Regions from separate parts of the Yersinia mollaretii ATCC 43969 genome, predicted to be linked through region 2. Evidence: predicted binding sites of a transcription regulator. Region 2 holds the regulator's gene; each other region holds the start of a gene.

Region 1 (4,218 bases), 1.1 Mb from region 2:
ATCAACAGGCCACCATTGGTGTCACCGATGGCCTGATTCGCCTGTTTGCCAACCGCTATGGGCCGCTGGTGGTGGGGCGTAATTTTGCGCTGATGTCGATGGAGTACCTGCCTGCGGTACGCGATGCTTTTGCCCGGCGGACATTGGGGTGGGTTGATCGCTAAAGTTTTTACCCGTCATCTTTCACGCTGTAGGTGTGTTAGCTGCATCGAGAAATCTATAGGGTAAGTTAAGTTCATATTTTCACGGGGAAATGTTTCGGCATGCAATCATATGACGTAGTTATCGCCGGTGGCGGAATGGTCGGTCTGGCACTGGCCTGCGGTTTACAGGGCAGTGGTCTGCGCATCGCCATTATCGAGCACCAGCCCGCGCCTGAACCACTACCCACGCCCTTGATCGGAGAGTTGGCGCTGCGCGTCTCGGCGATCAATGCAGCCAGTGAGCGCTTACTCCAAAAAATTGGGGTGTGGGACGGCATTCTAGCCCTGCGCGCCAGTCCTTACCTCGGCATGGAAGTCTGGGAGCAAGACAGTTTCGGCAAAATTACCTTCCATGGGGATGAGTACGGTTTCAGCCATCTTGGGCACATCATTGAAAACCGGGTCATTCAGCAGGCGCTGTGGCAGCGGGCGAGTCAACTCGCAGAGGTCACCCTGTTAGCACCAGCTAGCCTCAAACAGGTGGCTTGGGGAGAAAGCGAAGCTTTTATTACGCTGACTGATGATCGTATGCTCAGTGCCAAATTGGTTGTCGGGGCCGACGGCGCGAACTCTTGGTTGCGCCAACATGCGGATATTCCGCTGACTTTCTGGGATTACGCCCACCATGCGTTGGTGGCGACCATCCGCACTGAAGCGCCTCATCAAGCTACCGCACGTCAGGTGTTTCATGGCGATGGTATTCTGGCCTTCCTGCCATTCAGTGACCCCCATCTCAGCTCAATAGTCTGGTCACTTCCCCCTGAACGTGCCGCCGAATTAGCCGCGCTGCCCGCCGAAGAGTTCAATCGAAAGCTGGGCATGGCGTTTGATATGCGCTTGGGCCAATGCCAGTTGGAGAGCGAGCGCCAGACCTTCCCGCTGATGGGGCGCTATGCCCGCAGCTTTGCAGCCCATCGGCTGGCGTTGGTTGGGGATGCCGCCCATACCGTGCATCCATTGGCTGGGCAGGGGGTGAATCTGGGTTTTATGGATGCCGCCGAGCTGGTGTCAGAACTCCGGCGCTTGCAGCGTCAGGGCAAAGATATCGGGCAACATCTCTACCTGCGCCGTTATGAACGCCGCCGTAAGCACAGCGCCGCAGTGATGCTCGCCAGTATGCAGGGTTTCCGTGACCTGTTTGCGGGTCGCCATCCGGCGAAAAAGCTGCTGCGTGATATTGGGTTAACACTGGCTGATAACCTACCAGGAGTTAAACCGCAGTTAGTGCGGCAGGCGATGGGATTAAATGATCTGCCTGCATGGTTAGATGAGTCATCGCCAAACTCGTCAATTCGCCCCCTCAGTTGAAATAATCTAATTCCAGCCTGTTTTTCGCATTAGTTTTTCTCACTGACAGCCAAAACCCAAAAAGTTGAATCCGACAGGGTTTTGGTTGTTTGGTTATATAACATCGCTACTTTCACTGTTTAATTGTTAATTGTGTGCCTCTGTGCGCAGTTTTGCAGTGGAAAACTCTGCATAATCCCCCTGCACTTTATACCTTCACCGCCTCTCATCGCTTATTTTAGCTTATGGTTACCGGATAGATTCGGTGATAACGTTGGGTAAAAGGTATCGTTTGCGTAGATCCGTCATACTTCAAGTTGCATGTGTGTTGGCTGCCTTCGTTCACCCCAGTCACTTACTGATGTAAGCTCCTGGGGATTCACTTAGTTGCCGCCTTCCTGCAACCCGAATTATTTAGGGTATATGCCTGTTTATGGTAAGTCAGAGTACCAGACACTCATGGCATGAAACTGTTTGAGGGAGAGTAGATGTCTAAGCAGACCCCGTTGTATGACCAACACGTGGCGTGCGGTGCGCGCATGGTAGATTTTCATGGCTGGATGATGCCATTGCATTATGGCTCCCAAATCGACGAGCACCATATTGTGCGCCAAGACGCCGGTATGTTTGATGTCTCTCACATGACCATTGTCGATCTGCACGGCGCGCGTACCCGTGAATTCCTCCGCTATCTGTTAGCCAATGATGTTGCTAAACTGACCCAACCGGGCAAAGCCCTTTACTCCGGGATGCTGAATGCGTCCGGAGGTGTTATTGATGATTTGATTGTCTACTTCCTCCGCGAAGACTATTTCCGCTTAGTGGTTAACTCCGCCACCCGTGACAAAGATCTGGCTTGGATCACCCAACATGCTGAGCCTTATCAGGTTGATGTCACTGTGCGCGACGATCTGGCGTTGGTGGCGGTACAAGGCCCGACAGCACAACAGAAAGTGGCCACTTTACTGACCACTGAGCAGCAACAAGCTATCGCCGGAATGAAACCATTCTTCGGCATTCAGGCGGGTGATTTGTTTATCGCCACCACTGGCTATACTGGTGAAGCGGGCTATGAAATCGCGCTGCCAAAAGAGCAGGTGGTTGAGTTTTGGCAGCAACTTCTTGCTGCTGGCGTGAAACCTGCTGGCCTTGGGGCGCGTGACACTCTGCGGCTGGAGGCGGGTATGAACCTCTACGGCCAAGAGATGGATGAGACTATTTCGCCGTTAGCCGCCAATATGGGCTGGACAGTGGCGTGGTTGCCGGAAGATCGCCAGTTTATCGGCCGTGAGGCACTGGAGCAGCAAAGGGCTAACGGGAGTGAGCAGTTGGTCGGCTTGATCATGACCGAAAAAGGCGTATTGCGTAATGAGCTGCCTGTGCATTTTACTGATGCCTCAGGTCAGGCGCAGGTGGGTGTCATCACCAGCGGTTCTTTCTCGCCAACACTGGGCTTCAGCATTGCGCTGGCCCGTGTGCCTGCCGGTATCGGTGAGAGTGCCGTTGTGCAGATTCGCAATCGTGAAATGCCGGTGCGCGTCACCAAACCGGGTTTCGTGCGGGCCGGTAAGCCGGTCGCGCAGTAAGTTTATTTGTCATCATATCCCGATATACGAGCCAACATTTTGGCTCTATACCCAAATTAATTGGAGTTGCAGCGATGAGCAATGTACCAGCAGATTTAAAATATGCCTCTTCCCATGAGTGGGTTCGCGCCGATGGTGATGGTGTCTATAGCGTCGGCATCACTGAACATGCGCAAGAGTTACTGGGCGACATGGTGTTTGTTGATTTGCCAGAAGTCGGCAGTGACGTTTCAGCGGGCAGCGACTGCGCTGTTGCGGAGTCAGTTAAAGCCGCTTCCGATATCTACGCCCCCATCAGCGGTGAGATTGTTGCGGTTAATAGCGAACTGGAAAGCTCACCAGAGCTGGTAAACAGCGCGCCTTACACGGATGGCTGGTTGTTTAGCATTAAAGCATCCGATGAGAGCGAACTGGATAGTCTGCTTGATGCTGATGCCTATTTAGCAACTATCGACGAGTAAACTCAATTTAGCTCCAGTTATCGGGTTCAGGCTTCTGATCAACCCCGATAACTCGATCTGGAACAGTGAGAGGACCGGCAGAAGAGTAAAGCGTCCGCGCCAGGGAGGGCGCGGCTCGAGCCTCCAGGGACGGATTGACGGCGTCTTTACGATCTGCCTGTTCTCTCCACTGCGGGCACTTTGTCAATAATCTCGGTTTTTTGACGCCTGTCCTCATACCAGACTGATGCCACTTCCCGTCCCATGCCCTACTCAGGAATTTGTAGCAATGACTCAGAATCTCAGCCAGCTTGAACATAATGATGCTTTTATTCAGCGCCATATCGGCTCCTCAACTGAGCAGCAGCAACAGATGTTGGCTGCCGTGGGTGCCCGCTCGTTAAGTACATTGATCCAGCAGATTGTTCCGGCAGATATCCAACTGCCAAGCCCGCCCCCAGTCGGCGATGCCGCCACTGAACATCAGGCGCTGGCGGAACTGAAAGGGATTGCCAGCCAGAATCAATGCTATAAATCCTATATCGGCATGGGCTACAGCCCGGTTCTGACGCCACCGGTTATCCTGCGCAACATGCTGGAAAATCCGGGTTGGTACACCGCGTATACCCCTTATCAGCCAGAAGTTTCTCAGGGCCGCCTTGAAGCGCTGCTGAATTTCCAGCAATTAACCCAAGACCTAAC
Region 2 (4,218 bases):
ATTGGCTTTACCGTCACGATAGCGATCCACCACCAAGGCTTGCCAGCTCACGGCCGCAGAACAGACCCCCACCGCCTGAATAAAGCGCAGGATCAATAGTTGCGTGGCCGTTTCCACCCACAGAATCCCCAAACAGCCGAGGGCAAATAACCCCAGTCCGGCTAACAGCACCGGCTTACGGCCTAATTTATCAGATACCGGCCCCCAGATAAGCTGGGCGATAGCAAAACCCGCGAGAAAAATGCTCAAGCTAGCACTGATGGATCCAGCGGAGGTTTGCAGTTCTTGTTGCATGGCCCCAAAGGCGGGTAAATACATGTCGGTGGCCAGATAACCCAACATGCTTAAACCAGCCAGATAGAACATGAAGCTAGGTGTCGTTTTCATTCTTTATTATTCTCTATTTGAAAATGTGCAGGCGCTGCTGTTGTAAATAGATTGTTGCAGGCAATTTGTGGCGGAGGGCATTCTATCCGGTGAGTGATTCTGTTGTGAAACGGTAATATTTGCGCCATGCTGTCAAAATATTTGATAGCTAAGTGATTAAGCTGAAGGGGCAGAAAATAATGTGGTCCGAATACTCACTGGATGTGGTTGACGCAGTGGCGCGTACCGGTAGCTTCAGTGCTGCTGCACAAGAATTGCACCGTGTGCCATCGGCGATAAGTTATACCGTGCGCCAACTTGAAGAGTGGCTGGCAGTGCCGCTGTTTGAACGACGTCATCGTGACGTAGAATTAACCGCCGCAGGTCTGGTTTTTATCAAAGAAGCACGTGATGTCATCAAAAAAATGAATGGCACCCGTCGTCAATGTCAACAAGTGGCGAATGGTTGGCGGGGGGAATTAACTATCGTGATAGATAAAATCGTCAAGCCCCAGCGCAGTCGCCGCTTAGTATTGGATTTTTATCGACATTTTCCTGATATCGAATTACGAGTACGTTATGAAGTATTCAATGGTGTCTGGGATGCATTGGTCGATGGACAGGCAGAAATGGCCATCGGTGCTACTCGCGCAGTGCCTGTTGGGGGGCGGTTTGTTTTTCGTGATATGGGATTTTTAAGCTGGCAGTGTGTGGTGAGTGTCAAACATCCATTAGCTCAGCTAACCGGGCCGCTGACCGATGATCAGCTCCGCCCTTATCCCTCACTTTGCCTCGAAGATACTGCGCGAAATTTGCCTAAACGAGACACCTGGACGCTAGATAATCAGCAGCGGCTGGTGGTTCCGGATTGGGTGACGGGGATCGACTGCCTGTGTGAGGGGTTATGTGTTGGCATGGTGCCCGCCCATATGGTTTCGCCACTGATTGCGCAGGGGAAACTGGCGGCGCTAAACTTGGCGGAACCGCTGCCGGATAGCCCGTGCTGCCTGACGTGGGAGCAGAATAATCATTCGCCCGCACTGGCTTGGCTGCTTGAGTATTTGGGTGACAGTGTCACGTTAAATGCAGAGTGGATGAAAGATGATACTCTATCATCATCTCGTGACTGATGATGATGGAGATCACCGCCGATAGCAGCCTGTACTATCGGCGGGAGAGGATTAACGGCGATAATCGCGGAACGGACCATCGGCAACAGAACGTCGTTCGACCAGTTTCGGGTGAACCTCAATGGTCTGGGGATCTTCGCGTTTGCTGACAATGCGGTCGAGCAGCATCGCAAAGGCCGTTTCGCCCAATCGCTCTTTCGGCTGATGAATGGTGGTGAGTGCCGGGGAGAAATAGCGCGCATTACGCACATTATCGTACCCGATCACCGAAATATCCTGCGGCACTCGCAGGCCCAGCTCATCGGCTGCGCATATTGCGCCCATCGCCATAATATCCCCGCCACAGAACACGGCGGTCGGGCGATGTTTCTGTGTCAGAATTTGATGCATGGCTTTATAACCCGATTCCGGTTCAAAATCGCCCTGAACCACCCATTCATCACGCACCGTGATATTGGCCTCCTCCAGTGCTTTAAGGAAGCCCTGATGGCGACCACCGCCGGTATTGCGGGATAACTGACCGGGGATCGCGCCTATATCACGATGACCGCGTTCAATCAGATAACGGCCAGCCAAATAGCCGCCTTCAAAGGCATTATCAATAATAGAATCAGTAAAATCGCCACGTGCCGTTCCCCAATCCATCACCACCATCGGGATATTGCGATAATCTTCGAGCATCCCCAGCAGTTGCTCGGGATATTCTGAACACATGACTAACAGCCCATCAACACGCTTTTGTGCCAACATCGCCAGATAGGCTTTCTGCTTATCCAGATTATTATGAGAGTTACATAAAATCAGCGTGTAACCCTTGCTATAACAGCTGTTTTCAACCGCTTCGATCACTTCGGCAAAATAGGGCGCTTCGCTGGATGTTGCCAATAAGCCAATGGATTTGGTGTGGTTAACTTTCAAACTGCGGGCCACAGCACTGGGCGAATAATGCAGCTCTTTAATGGCTGCCCACACGGCAGCCTTGGTATTTTCGGCGACGAAACGAGTTTTGTTAATCACATGCGAAACGGTGGTGGTGGACACACCCGCGTGTTTGGCCACATCTTTAATCGTTGCCATAAAAAAATGACTCCTAAGCTTACCTGTTACCGTCGGTAAGTATGATGTTAATCGTTTGCCTGCAGACTCGAAAACACTCAGACAGATGCATATTATTGGGCTGGAAAATGGAATCAGCGGCTTGTCTGAGAGTATTTATTGGACGTTATTAGTCGGTATGCAGTTATGAACTGCGAATTTTGTCTGATCTGGAGTCAAAGTGGAAGAGGTATTCAAAGTTATAAAGTGCGTAATGAGCACAAGATTTTTTTTCTGAATTGTGGGAAGATAATTTAACACAGTAACTTTGTGTCTTTTTCCTACTACAAACTGACCGGCTAAGGAGTTTTTATGGATACCAATCTGAAAATGTCGCTGATTACGACTGTTGGTGCGCTGGCGATGATTATTGCCTTTAGCTTCGTGGCGGTAATGAATTAATTAAGCCGCTTGCCGGTAAAATTATTAAGTAGGGCGGTTTACCCGCCCTGAGTTATTTCTGCTGATGTGCTAACACACCGCCTATCATTTATTGCCTTATCAGGCTAGATTCTTCTCAACGAATGACCAGTTAACCAGCGCCCAGAAATTCTCCAGATATTTTGGCCGCGCATTACGGTAATCAATATAATAAGCGTGCTCCCACACATCGACGGTCAGCAATGGCTTATCATTTGTGGTCAGAGGGGTTGCTGCATTAGAAGTACTGACAATCGCCAGCGTGCCATCTGCTTTTTTAACCAGCCAAGTCCAGCCTGCGCCAAAATTTTTCACTGCGGCATCGGTAAACTGCGCTTTAAACTCTGCAAATGAACCGAATGACTGATTAATGGCGTCGGCCACTTTACCCGTCGGCTCACCACCGCCATTTGGCGACAGGCAGTGCCAGTAGAAAGTGTGGTTCCAAACTTGGGCCGCATTGTTGAAGATGCCACCGCTGGAGGTTTTTACGATCTCTTCCAGTGTCTTGCCCGCAAACTCAGTCTCTTTAATCAGACTATTGAGATTAACCACATAGGTATTGTGGTGTTTTCCGTGGTGGTATTCCAGCGTTTCAGCTGAGATGTGGGGTTCCAGCGCATTTTGCGCATAAGGTAATGCCGGTAATTCAAAAGACATAGCTCTCTCCTTTCGGGGTTGCTCAGGGTGTTTGCTCCTCAAATCCCATCAATAGCCGCAGGCCATAATGTGGCGAAGAGCGGGTAAAGCATAATTGTTGTATTTTTGTTGTGGGTATTAATCTTAACAACTTTCGACAGGAATGACATTGAAAACCATAGGGTTAGAAAGGGGATTGAATGCAAACTCTTCAGGAGTCGTCACTGAGATAGGGGGAGTAAGGAAACACACACCCGACAGCGCCGCCGGATGTGTGTTGAAGGATTAGCGGATAGTTTTTGGTGTGACCACGCGACGTGCGCCCACATAATGATCTTGCCAGTAGTCGTTATCCAGCATACTAATACGGATCTCTTCGCCGGTGCGTGGAGACTGAATAAATTTGCCGTTGCCTAAATAAACGCCGACATGATCGGCAACGCCGCGATTAGCAATATTAAAGAACACCAGATCACCACTCTCTAATTCAGCCCGTTTGACTGGCGCGGCATCACGCAAGTGATACATCTCATTAGCGGTGCGCGGCATTTTTATTCTGATCACATCT
Region 3 (4,218 bases), 1.9 Mb from region 2:
GACCGCGCTCTGTTGAGGAAGGTTATTTCAGCTTCAAGGTGCTGATGATGGACTCCGCTTCAGCTTGTGCCTGCTGCTGATTTTCAGCCGGCAGGGTAATTTGCAATGTCATCAAATGGTTATCAACTTTCCCCATCAACACGGATGAGTAGGCTTTCTGGCCGCCGCTGGTAATAATGCTGTCCAACTGCTGGAAAGGTTGCCCGTCGATTTTGATCGCTTTATTGGTCACGACTTGCAGATTGGCATCGCGCGCCCGCTGTTGATCGGCTAAACGGCCCGTTAGCACCTCCAGCGCCTCATCGGTGCTATCGCCCAAAATCACGATCACAGCTTTATCGCCGGTTTTATTGGCGAAAACGTACATGTTATTGGCTTGATTGCCCATCTTCCCGCTCTGGTCCGATAAATCGGCGGGCAAGCTCAACGCCACTTTACCTTCTAGCAGGCTGACGGGTTGGCCCACATTATTATCGCTGCCGCTATCACAGGCGCTTAGTCCGATAACCAGCAGGCCGATGGCGAGAAATTGGATCATTTTATGCATGGGGGTTGTTCCTTATGGATGCTGAGCGCGTATCAAATGCGATGACTCACCGTCATCAATAACTTATCAGTAATTAATGATTAATCAGTATATCGCACCCTATTCAGTCGCTAAAAGCAACCTATTGTTCAGCGGGTCACGAAAAGGTGGGCAGTTTTAGGAACAATCCATAAGCTGTGGTGGGCAGAGTGCGGCAACCACAATGATGTGGCTGCCTGAACAGACATTATCGTGCCGTAGAGCTGGCGGTGGCTAATGCTTGCTGGTCGGTTTTGCGGGCAAAATATTTCAGCAATACATTGAGCATCACGCCATAAGCGGGCAGGAAGAACAACATGCAAATCATCAGCTTGAAGCTGTAATCCACCAAAGCGATCTCCACCCAGTTTGCGGCCATAAAGGGATCACTACTGCGGTAAAACGCAATAAAGAAGAACGCCATAGTATCGCTGATATTGCCGAAGAACATGGCCGCTGTCGGGGCAACCCACCAAGCACTGCGCTGACGCAGGCGGTTAAACACCTGCACATCCAGAATTTGCCCAAGCACATAGGCCATAAAACTGGCGGCGGCGATACGCGCCACGAACAGATTAAAATGGGTTAGCGCCGGGAATCCTTGCCAGCTCCCCTGATAAAACAGGGCTGAAATCAGGTAGGAAATCAGCAGTGCGGGCACCATCACAGAGAGAATAATCCGGCGCGCCAAAGGGGCACCAAAGATCCGCACTGTCAGGTCGGTGGCTAAGAAGATAAACGGAAAGGTAAATGCCCCCCAAGTGGTGTGAAAACCGAAGATAGCGATCGGCAATTGCACCAGATAGTTACTGGAGGTAATGATGACAATATGGAATAGCGACAGCCATACCAAAGCGGTCATCCGCTGTTGAGGCGTAAACGAAAACATAAATGTGACCTTTTTGGTTATTGGGGTGAGGGAACCCAAACAAAATGCACCGTAATTTTACGACGCGGCGGCATGATACCCGTTTGCGCAACGAATGCAATGGTTAATTTTAACGCAAACGTTAGCGCCACTTGCGCCTAAAAATCGTCGGGGTAAACTATGCGCCTTTATAGACTAGCCCACTTCATAAGCAAGTTTATAAATCCCGATATTTTTGCGCCACAGCATACTGACCCATAAGAGAACCGCCATGACCGATATTTTTGCTCATCCAGATAAAACACTTGATGCATTGGGCCTGCGCTGCCCAGAGCCGGTGATGATGGTACGTAAAACGGTCCGGCACATGGAAGAGGGCCAGACACTGCTGATCATTGCTGACGATCCGGCAACCACCCGCGATATCCCCGGTTTTTGTCGTTTTATGGATCACCAGTTACTGGCCCAAGATACCGAACAAACGCCCTATCGGTACCTGGTGAAAAAAGGGGCAAAAGCGGGATAACCCGCTTGAGGTTATTGACAAAGTGCTAGCGGCGGAGAGAACAGGCGGATCGTAAAGACGCCGTCAATCCGTCCTTGGAGGCTCGAGCCGCGCCCTCCCTGGCGCGGACGCTTTACTCTTCCGACTGTCCTCACCGTTTCAGATCGAGTCGTCGAGGTTTGTCATCAGTCTGAAGCGGGATAACCCGCTTTGACTCAAACATCCCGCTTGCGTAACAACCTCAACGCGTTAGCTGTCACCAATGCGGTGGCACCTGAATCCGCTAATACCGCCAACCACAAGCCGGTTAAGCCCAGCAGGGTTGTCACCAGAAAAATCCCTTTTAGCCCTAATGAGATAGTGATGTTCTGGCGAATATTGGCGTTAGCCGCGCGTGATAACAGAATGATCTCTGCCAGCCCGGTAAGCCGATTATGGGTCAGCGCGGCATCGGCGGTTTCCAGCGCCACATCAGTACCACTGCCCATGGCAATGCCGATACTGGCCGCCTTCATAGCAGGTGCATCATTGATGCCGTCCCCGACCATCACGGTCGGCTGGGCTTCATTCAGCGCCATCACCGCCTGAACTTTATCGGCGGGCAGTAACCCAGCGCGGTAATCAATCCCCAATTCACTGGCAATGGCCGCCGCAGCCCGTGGGTTATCACCGGTCAACATTACCCCTTGAATGCCCAGTTTTTTCAGCGAATCAATGGCTTGCTTAGCATCGCTGCGCAATGTGTCGCGCAGTGCCAATAAACCAACAAACTGCTCATCTTCCAGCACGGCGACGGCAGTTTTGCCGCTACTCTCCAATTGATCGAGTTGCGTTTGCCACTCATCGGTCAATAACCCAGCAGGTAATTTACCGGGGGCACTGACACGTACTGCCAGCCCATTCACTCGACCTTCAACGCCAATCCCCGCCAGTGCGCGACGCTCTTCAGCTAACGGTAGCAGTGGGGTATTTTGTTGCGCTCGCTGCATAATCGCCACCGCCAGCGGATGGTGTGATCCGGCTTCGACGGCCGCCGCCAAAGCCAGCAGGCGGGTTTCACTGACGCCAGCAGCGGGCAGAATATCGGTCACTTTGGGTTTACCCTCGGTCAGCGTACCGGTTTTGTCGAAGGCCACGGTTTGAATACGGCCAAGTTGTTCCAGCGCCGCGCCGCCTTTGATCAGTGCGCCGCGCCGTGTTGCCGCCGCCAGCGCAGAGGTGATTGCCGCCGGGGTGGAGATGACCAGTGCGCACGGACAACCAATCAACAGCAACGTCAGACCACGGTAGATCCAATTTTCCCAAGGTTCGGCGAAAGCCAACGGCGGTACTAACATCACCAGCACCGAGAGCAACATAATCGCCGGGGTATAAATACGGCTAAAACGGTCAATAAAGCGTTCAATAGGTGCGCGACGTTCTTCGGCTAATTCAATAAGTTGCAAAATTCGGTCGATGGCATTATTACCCGGTTCTGAAATAACCCTCATCTCGGTGGCGCGATCGACGGATAAGCACCCCGCCGCGACTTTTTCACCTTGCAGCCGCTCAACTGGGATTGATTCTCCGGTGAGGGCGCTTTCATCAAAACTGGCGAACGGAGTCATTAATTCGGCATCTGCGGGCAGGCGGCCTCCCGGTGCAATCTCAATGATATCGCCGGGGCGCAAGCTGGCGACGGGTACTGAGGTTCGCACGCCATTTTTCAATAACAATGCCTCTTCTGGCACCAGCGCCATGAGCGCTTTTACCCCACGGCGAGCGCGGTTCGCAGCATAGGACTCCAGCAACTCACCTATCATAAACAGCAGCAATACCATCGCGGCTTCAGCCGTTGCGCCAATAAACATCGCCCCGATAGCGGCGACACTCATCAAGGTTTCAATGGCAAAAGGTGTGCCTGAGCGAATGAGCTTCCAAGCTTTGGTTGTCACGGGGATCAGCCCGACAATGGTGGTCGCGGCGAAGGCGAACTCAGCCAATTCAGTGCTGAATAAAGAGATGCTCCAACTGATCAGCATCAGTAGGGTTAATAATGCGATTGGCAGATATTCACGAAGGCGCGACTCGGACTCAGCGACCTTGTTTTCAGCGGATAATTGGGTATCCACCAGAGTGAATCCGGCGTGCTTAACCGCCTGCTCTACTTGAAGACGAATATCCGTGCGAGCATCAACCACCAGTTTTTCCGTGGCAAACAGCACTTTGATATTTTCAATTTCTACCTGACTGCTGACGGCATTCTCAATCTTTCTGGCACAACTTGGGCAGTCCATCCCT
Region 4 (4,218 bases), 2.1 Mb from region 2:
CACTTTCCCGAGAAATTTCATCTGGTAAATTCACGCCTGTCGGTATACGGAACCCTGTTTATGCCGCAAATCTTCCCTTAGCTCAATAGACAATCCGTTATCTATGCATAAAAAAATGGCCGGTATCGTTTACGACCGGCCATTTCAGTGACGTGTTAGCGCCAGATTATTTTTCTTGTGGGAAGAGTAGGTTAAGGACGATGGCAGTAATACCCCCGGCAGCAATCCCAGAAGAGAGCAGGGTTTTGATCCAGTCAGGGGCAAATTGCAGGATCAAAGGTTGCTGTGCCACGCCCATACCAACCGCCAATGAGAGCGCCATAATCATAATTGCACGGCGATTAAGGGTTTCGCGCGACACGATCCGCACGCCAGAGGCGGCAATAGTGCCGAACATCACGAGAGTTGCGCCGCCCAGCACTGGCTCAGGAATATGCTGCACAAACCCAGCCACGGCAGGGAACAGGCCCAACACGATCAGCATCAGCGCCACCACAAAACCGACATAACGGCTGGCAACACCGGTCAACTGAATCACCCCATTATTCTGGCCGAAACAGGAGTTAGGGAAGGTGTTAAACACCGCCGACAGCATGGAGTTCAACCCATTCGCCAGCACACCGCCCTTAAGGCGTTTCATATACAGCGGGCCATGAACCGGCTGCTCTGACACATCGGAGGTGGCGGTAATATCGCCGATGGTTTCCAATGAGGTCACCATAAAGATCAGCATCAGCGGCACCAGCAGATTCCAGTCAAAAGACAACCCATAGTACAACGGCGTGGGAATGGTAATCAGCGCTGTGTCTACCACTGGGCGGCTTTCAGGCAGCATCCCCAGCGACCAAGCCAGCAGGTAACCCACCGCCATGGCGATCACCAGCGAAGCGACACGCAGATAGGGGTTACGTTGGCGATTCAGCAGAATAATCACCACCAAGACCGCACCCGCCAACAGCAGATTTTTCGGTGCGCCAAATGTATGGTCGCTCATCGCGCCATAACCGCCACCAATAGATGTCAGCCCAACTTGAATCAATGACAGGCCGATAATCATCACCACAATACCGGAGACCAGCGGCGTGATAATGCGGCGCGCCAGATGCAGGAAGCGGGAGAGGATAATCTCGGTGCAGGAGGCCACCATCAGGGTGCCGAACAGCGCTGCCATCATGGTTGGGATATCCGCTCCCCCATTTTTCAGCGCCAACCCACCCATGATCAATGGAGAAACAAAGTTAAAACTGGTGCCCTGAATGGATAGCAGGCCAGAGCCTACCGGCCCCCAAGTCTTAATTTGTAGCAGTGAGGCTAGACCTGATGCGAACAGGGACATACTGATAATGCGTTGGGTATCTTCCGCCGGCAATCCGAGTGCCTGACAAATCAGCAGACCGGGGGTAATTACCGCGACAAACATCGCCAATAAATGCTGACAGGCGGCAAACAGTGTTTGGGCCAGTGGCGGGCGGTCTTCTAAACGATAAATCAGTTCGCTAGGGCGAGTGGTGACGGGCTGTGGCGTATCAAGTTCGGCGGATTGCGTAGACATGGAGTGAAATACCCTGATCGGCAAAGAGGGCATTTTAATGATCCGCCTCACAAAAGCAATCGGTTGCGCTGCATTTTTTTAAATATTTCTCTCCGTTGTTAGCGCGTTTTAATTAGCGACTAAACTTGTAATTAGCCGCGTTTTTTTTTCTAATCCCCCCTTAACCGTTTTGGCGTTTATTAAGGAACTGTCTAACGTCATATTTTTATTCGATATTTTAATCGCATGGAGTACCAAGATGTTTCATCTCGATACCTATGGCACGCTAGTCGCGGCCTGTTTGGTTTTATTGCTAGGCCGTAAACTCGTACAAACTGTCCCCTTCCTGAAGAAATACACTATTCCTGAACCGGTTGCCGGTGGTTTGCTTGTGGCTTTTATGATGCTGCTGATGCAAAAGACCCTCGGTTGGGAAATCAGTTTTGATATGTCGCTGAAAGATCCTCTGATGCTGGCCTTCTTCGCTACTATCGGTCTGAACGCCAATTTGGCGAGCCTACGCGCGGGCGGCAAGGCTCTGAGCATATTTGTCTTTGTGGTGGTGGGTTTGCTACTGGTGCAGAACGCCATTGGTGTGGCCCTCGCGAAATTAATGGGGCTAGACCCATTGATGGGGTTATTGGCCGGTTCCATTACCTTGTCGGGCGGGCACGGCACGGGTGCGGCATGGAGTAAAGTCTTCGTTGAGCGCTATGGTTTTGAAAACGCGACTGAAGTTGCCATGGCTTGCGCAACCTTTGGTTTGGTACTCGGTGGGCTGATTGGGGGGCCGGTGGCGCGTTATCTGGTCAAGCACTCCTCCACGCCGGATGGCACGCCCGAGGATAGCGAAGTGCCTTCCGCCTTCGAAAAACCTTCAGCTGGCCGAATGATTACCTCGCTGGTATTGGTCGAAACTATCGCCATGATTGCCATCTGTCTGATGGTGGGCGGCCTGATTTCTGGCTGGCTACAGGGCACGATGTTTGAGCTGCCCACTTTCGTCTGCGTGCTCTTTGTCGGGGTCATCCTCAGCAACACGCTGTCGGCCATCGGCTTCTACAAAGTCTTTGATCGTGCAGTCTCAGTGCTGGGTAATGTCAGTTTGTCACTGTTTTTGGCGATGGCGTTGATGAGCTTAAAACTTTGGGAATTGGCCTCATTGGCTCTGCCGATGTTGGTGATTCTGTCGGCGCAAGCCGTGGCGATGGCACTGTACGCGATTTTTGTCACTTATCGGGTGATGGGGAAAAACTATGATGCGGCTGTGTTGGCGGCGGGGCATTGTGGTTTTGGTTTAGGCGCGACACCGACCGCGATTGCCAATATGCAGGCCATTACTGACCGCTTTGGCCCGTCGCATTTAGCCTTCTTGGTAGTGCCAATGGTGGGTGCGTTCTTTATTGATATCGTAAATGTGATCGTGATTAAGCTCTATCTGTTACTGCCGATCTTCCCTGCGGTCGTGGGATAATTGTTTTTGGGGCGGCGATATCCGCCCCTAACTTAGGCTATTATGGGACTTAGGCTATTATGGGACTTAGGCTATTTGGGACTTAGGCTATTTGGGACTTATGCTATTGGGGATTAGGCATTGGTGTAGCGTGTTCTCTCTGGCAACCACCGCTCAATCAGTGCCCGCGCATGTTCGGGGTATTGCTGATGCAGATGGCGAGCGACCCGCTGCACTTCGGGAATCATGGCCTGATCGCGCAGTAAATCAGCCACTTTAAACTCAGCACTCCCGGTCTGCCGTGTCCCCAATAACTCGCCGGGGCCACGGATCTCTAAGTCTCGCTGAGCAATCACAAAGCCATCATTACTGTCGCGCAGTACTTGCAAACGCATCTGGGCGGTTTTGCTGAGCGGCGTTTTGTAGAGCAACACGCAGTGTGACGCAACGGCACCACGGCCCACGCGGCCACGTAATTGGTGAAGTTGCGCCAACCCCAAACGTTCTGGGTTGTCGATGATCATCAGGCTGGCGTTAGGCACATCCACCCCGACCTCAATGACCGTGGTCGCGACCAATAGCTGCAACTCACCCTGCTTAAATGCCAGCATCACCGCCTGTTTTTCTGGACCTTTCATTCGGCCATGAACCAAGCCGACATTAATCTCTGGCAGGGCAATTTTCAGCTCTTCGCAGGTCACCTCGGCGGCTTGTGCTTCCAGCAGCTCAGACTCTTCAATCAGAGTACAAACCCAGTAAGCCTGACGGCCCTCCTCCAGACAGGCATTTTTAACTCGCTGAATCACATCACTGCGGCGGGTATCTGGGATGGCGACAGTGGTGACGGGTGTCCTGCCGGGCGGCAGCTCATCAATCACCGAGGTGTCGAGATCCGCATAGGCGGTCATCGCCAAGGTGCGTGGAATCGGGGTCGCCGTCATAATGAGCTGATGCGGATGGAAGCCCTGCTCCTCACCTTTCTCCCATAATGCGAGCCGCTGATGAACGCCGAAACGATGCTGTTCATCAATAATCACCAGCGCCAATCCAGAGAATTTCACCTGCTCCTGAAACATGGCGTGGGTGCCGACAACCATCGAAACCTGACCACTGGCGACGGCTTCTTGCTGCGCCAATCGCGCTTTGCCTTTTTGCTTCCCAGCCAACCAGCCCACTTCCAAGCCCAACGGCTCCAACCATTGACGGAAGGTATTCGCATGTTGCTCTGCCAGTA

The links. The regulator PurR, encoded in region 2, represses purine synthesis genes. The targets are predictions, from matches to a motif close to CANGCAAACGTTTGCNTG.
Region 1: gcvT (glycine cleavage system aminomethyltransferase GcvT) is a predicted target of PurR. The motif match lies at 1,954-1,971, and genes of this name have one in related genera.
Region 3: tusA (sulfurtransferase TusA) is a predicted target of PurR. The motif match lies at 1,566-1,583, and genes of this name have one in related genera.
Region 4: gltS (sodium/glutamate symporter) is a predicted target of PurR. The motif match lies at 1,605-1,622, and genes of this name have one in related genera.

What each region holds. Positions count from the first base shown of each region.
Region 1 is NZ_CP054043.1:181,406-185,623, reverse strand. It holds gene ubiH (2-octaprenyl-6-methoxyphenyl hydroxylase) at 1-164, shown strand, start outside; gene ubiI (FAD-dependent 2-octaprenylphenol hydroxylase) at 264-1,511, shown strand; gene gcvT (glycine cleavage system aminomethyltransferase GcvT) at 1,979-3,076, shown strand; gene gcvH (glycine cleavage system protein GcvH) at 3,151-3,537, shown strand; gene gcvP (aminomethyl-transferring glycine dehydrogenase) at 3,806-4,218, shown strand, end outside.
Region 2 is NZ_CP054043.1:3,637,753-3,641,970, reverse strand. It holds gene punC (purine nucleoside transporter PunC) at 1-387, opposite strand, end outside; gene punR (DNA-binding transcriptional activator PunR) at 567-1,496, shown strand; gene purR (HTH-type transcriptional repressor PurR) at 1,548-2,573, opposite strand; gene cydH (cytochrome bd-I oxidase subunit CydH) at 2,904-2,993, shown strand; gene sodB (superoxide dismutase [Fe]) at 3,093-3,671, opposite strand; gene HRD69_RS16230 (C40 family peptidase) at 3,936-4,218, opposite strand, start outside.
Region 3 is NZ_CP054043.1:931,110-935,327, reverse strand. It holds gene HRD69_RS04105 (DcrB family lipoprotein) at 23-547, opposite strand; gene HRD69_RS04100 (7-cyano-7-deazaguanine/7-aminomethyl-7-deazaguanine transporter) at 774-1,454, opposite strand; gene tusA (sulfurtransferase TusA) at 1,705-1,959, shown strand; gene HRD69_RS04090 (zinc/cadmium/mercury/lead-transporting ATPase) at 2,154-4,218, opposite strand, start outside.
Region 4 is NZ_CP054043.1:1,180,674-1,184,891, reverse strand. It holds gene HRD69_RS05185 (AsmA family protein) at 1-21, opposite strand, end outside; gene HRD69_RS05180 (uracil-xanthine permease family protein) at 167-1,552, opposite strand; gene gltS (sodium/glutamate symporter) at 1,791-3,005, shown strand; gene recG (ATP-dependent DNA helicase RecG) at 3,119-4,218, opposite strand, start outside.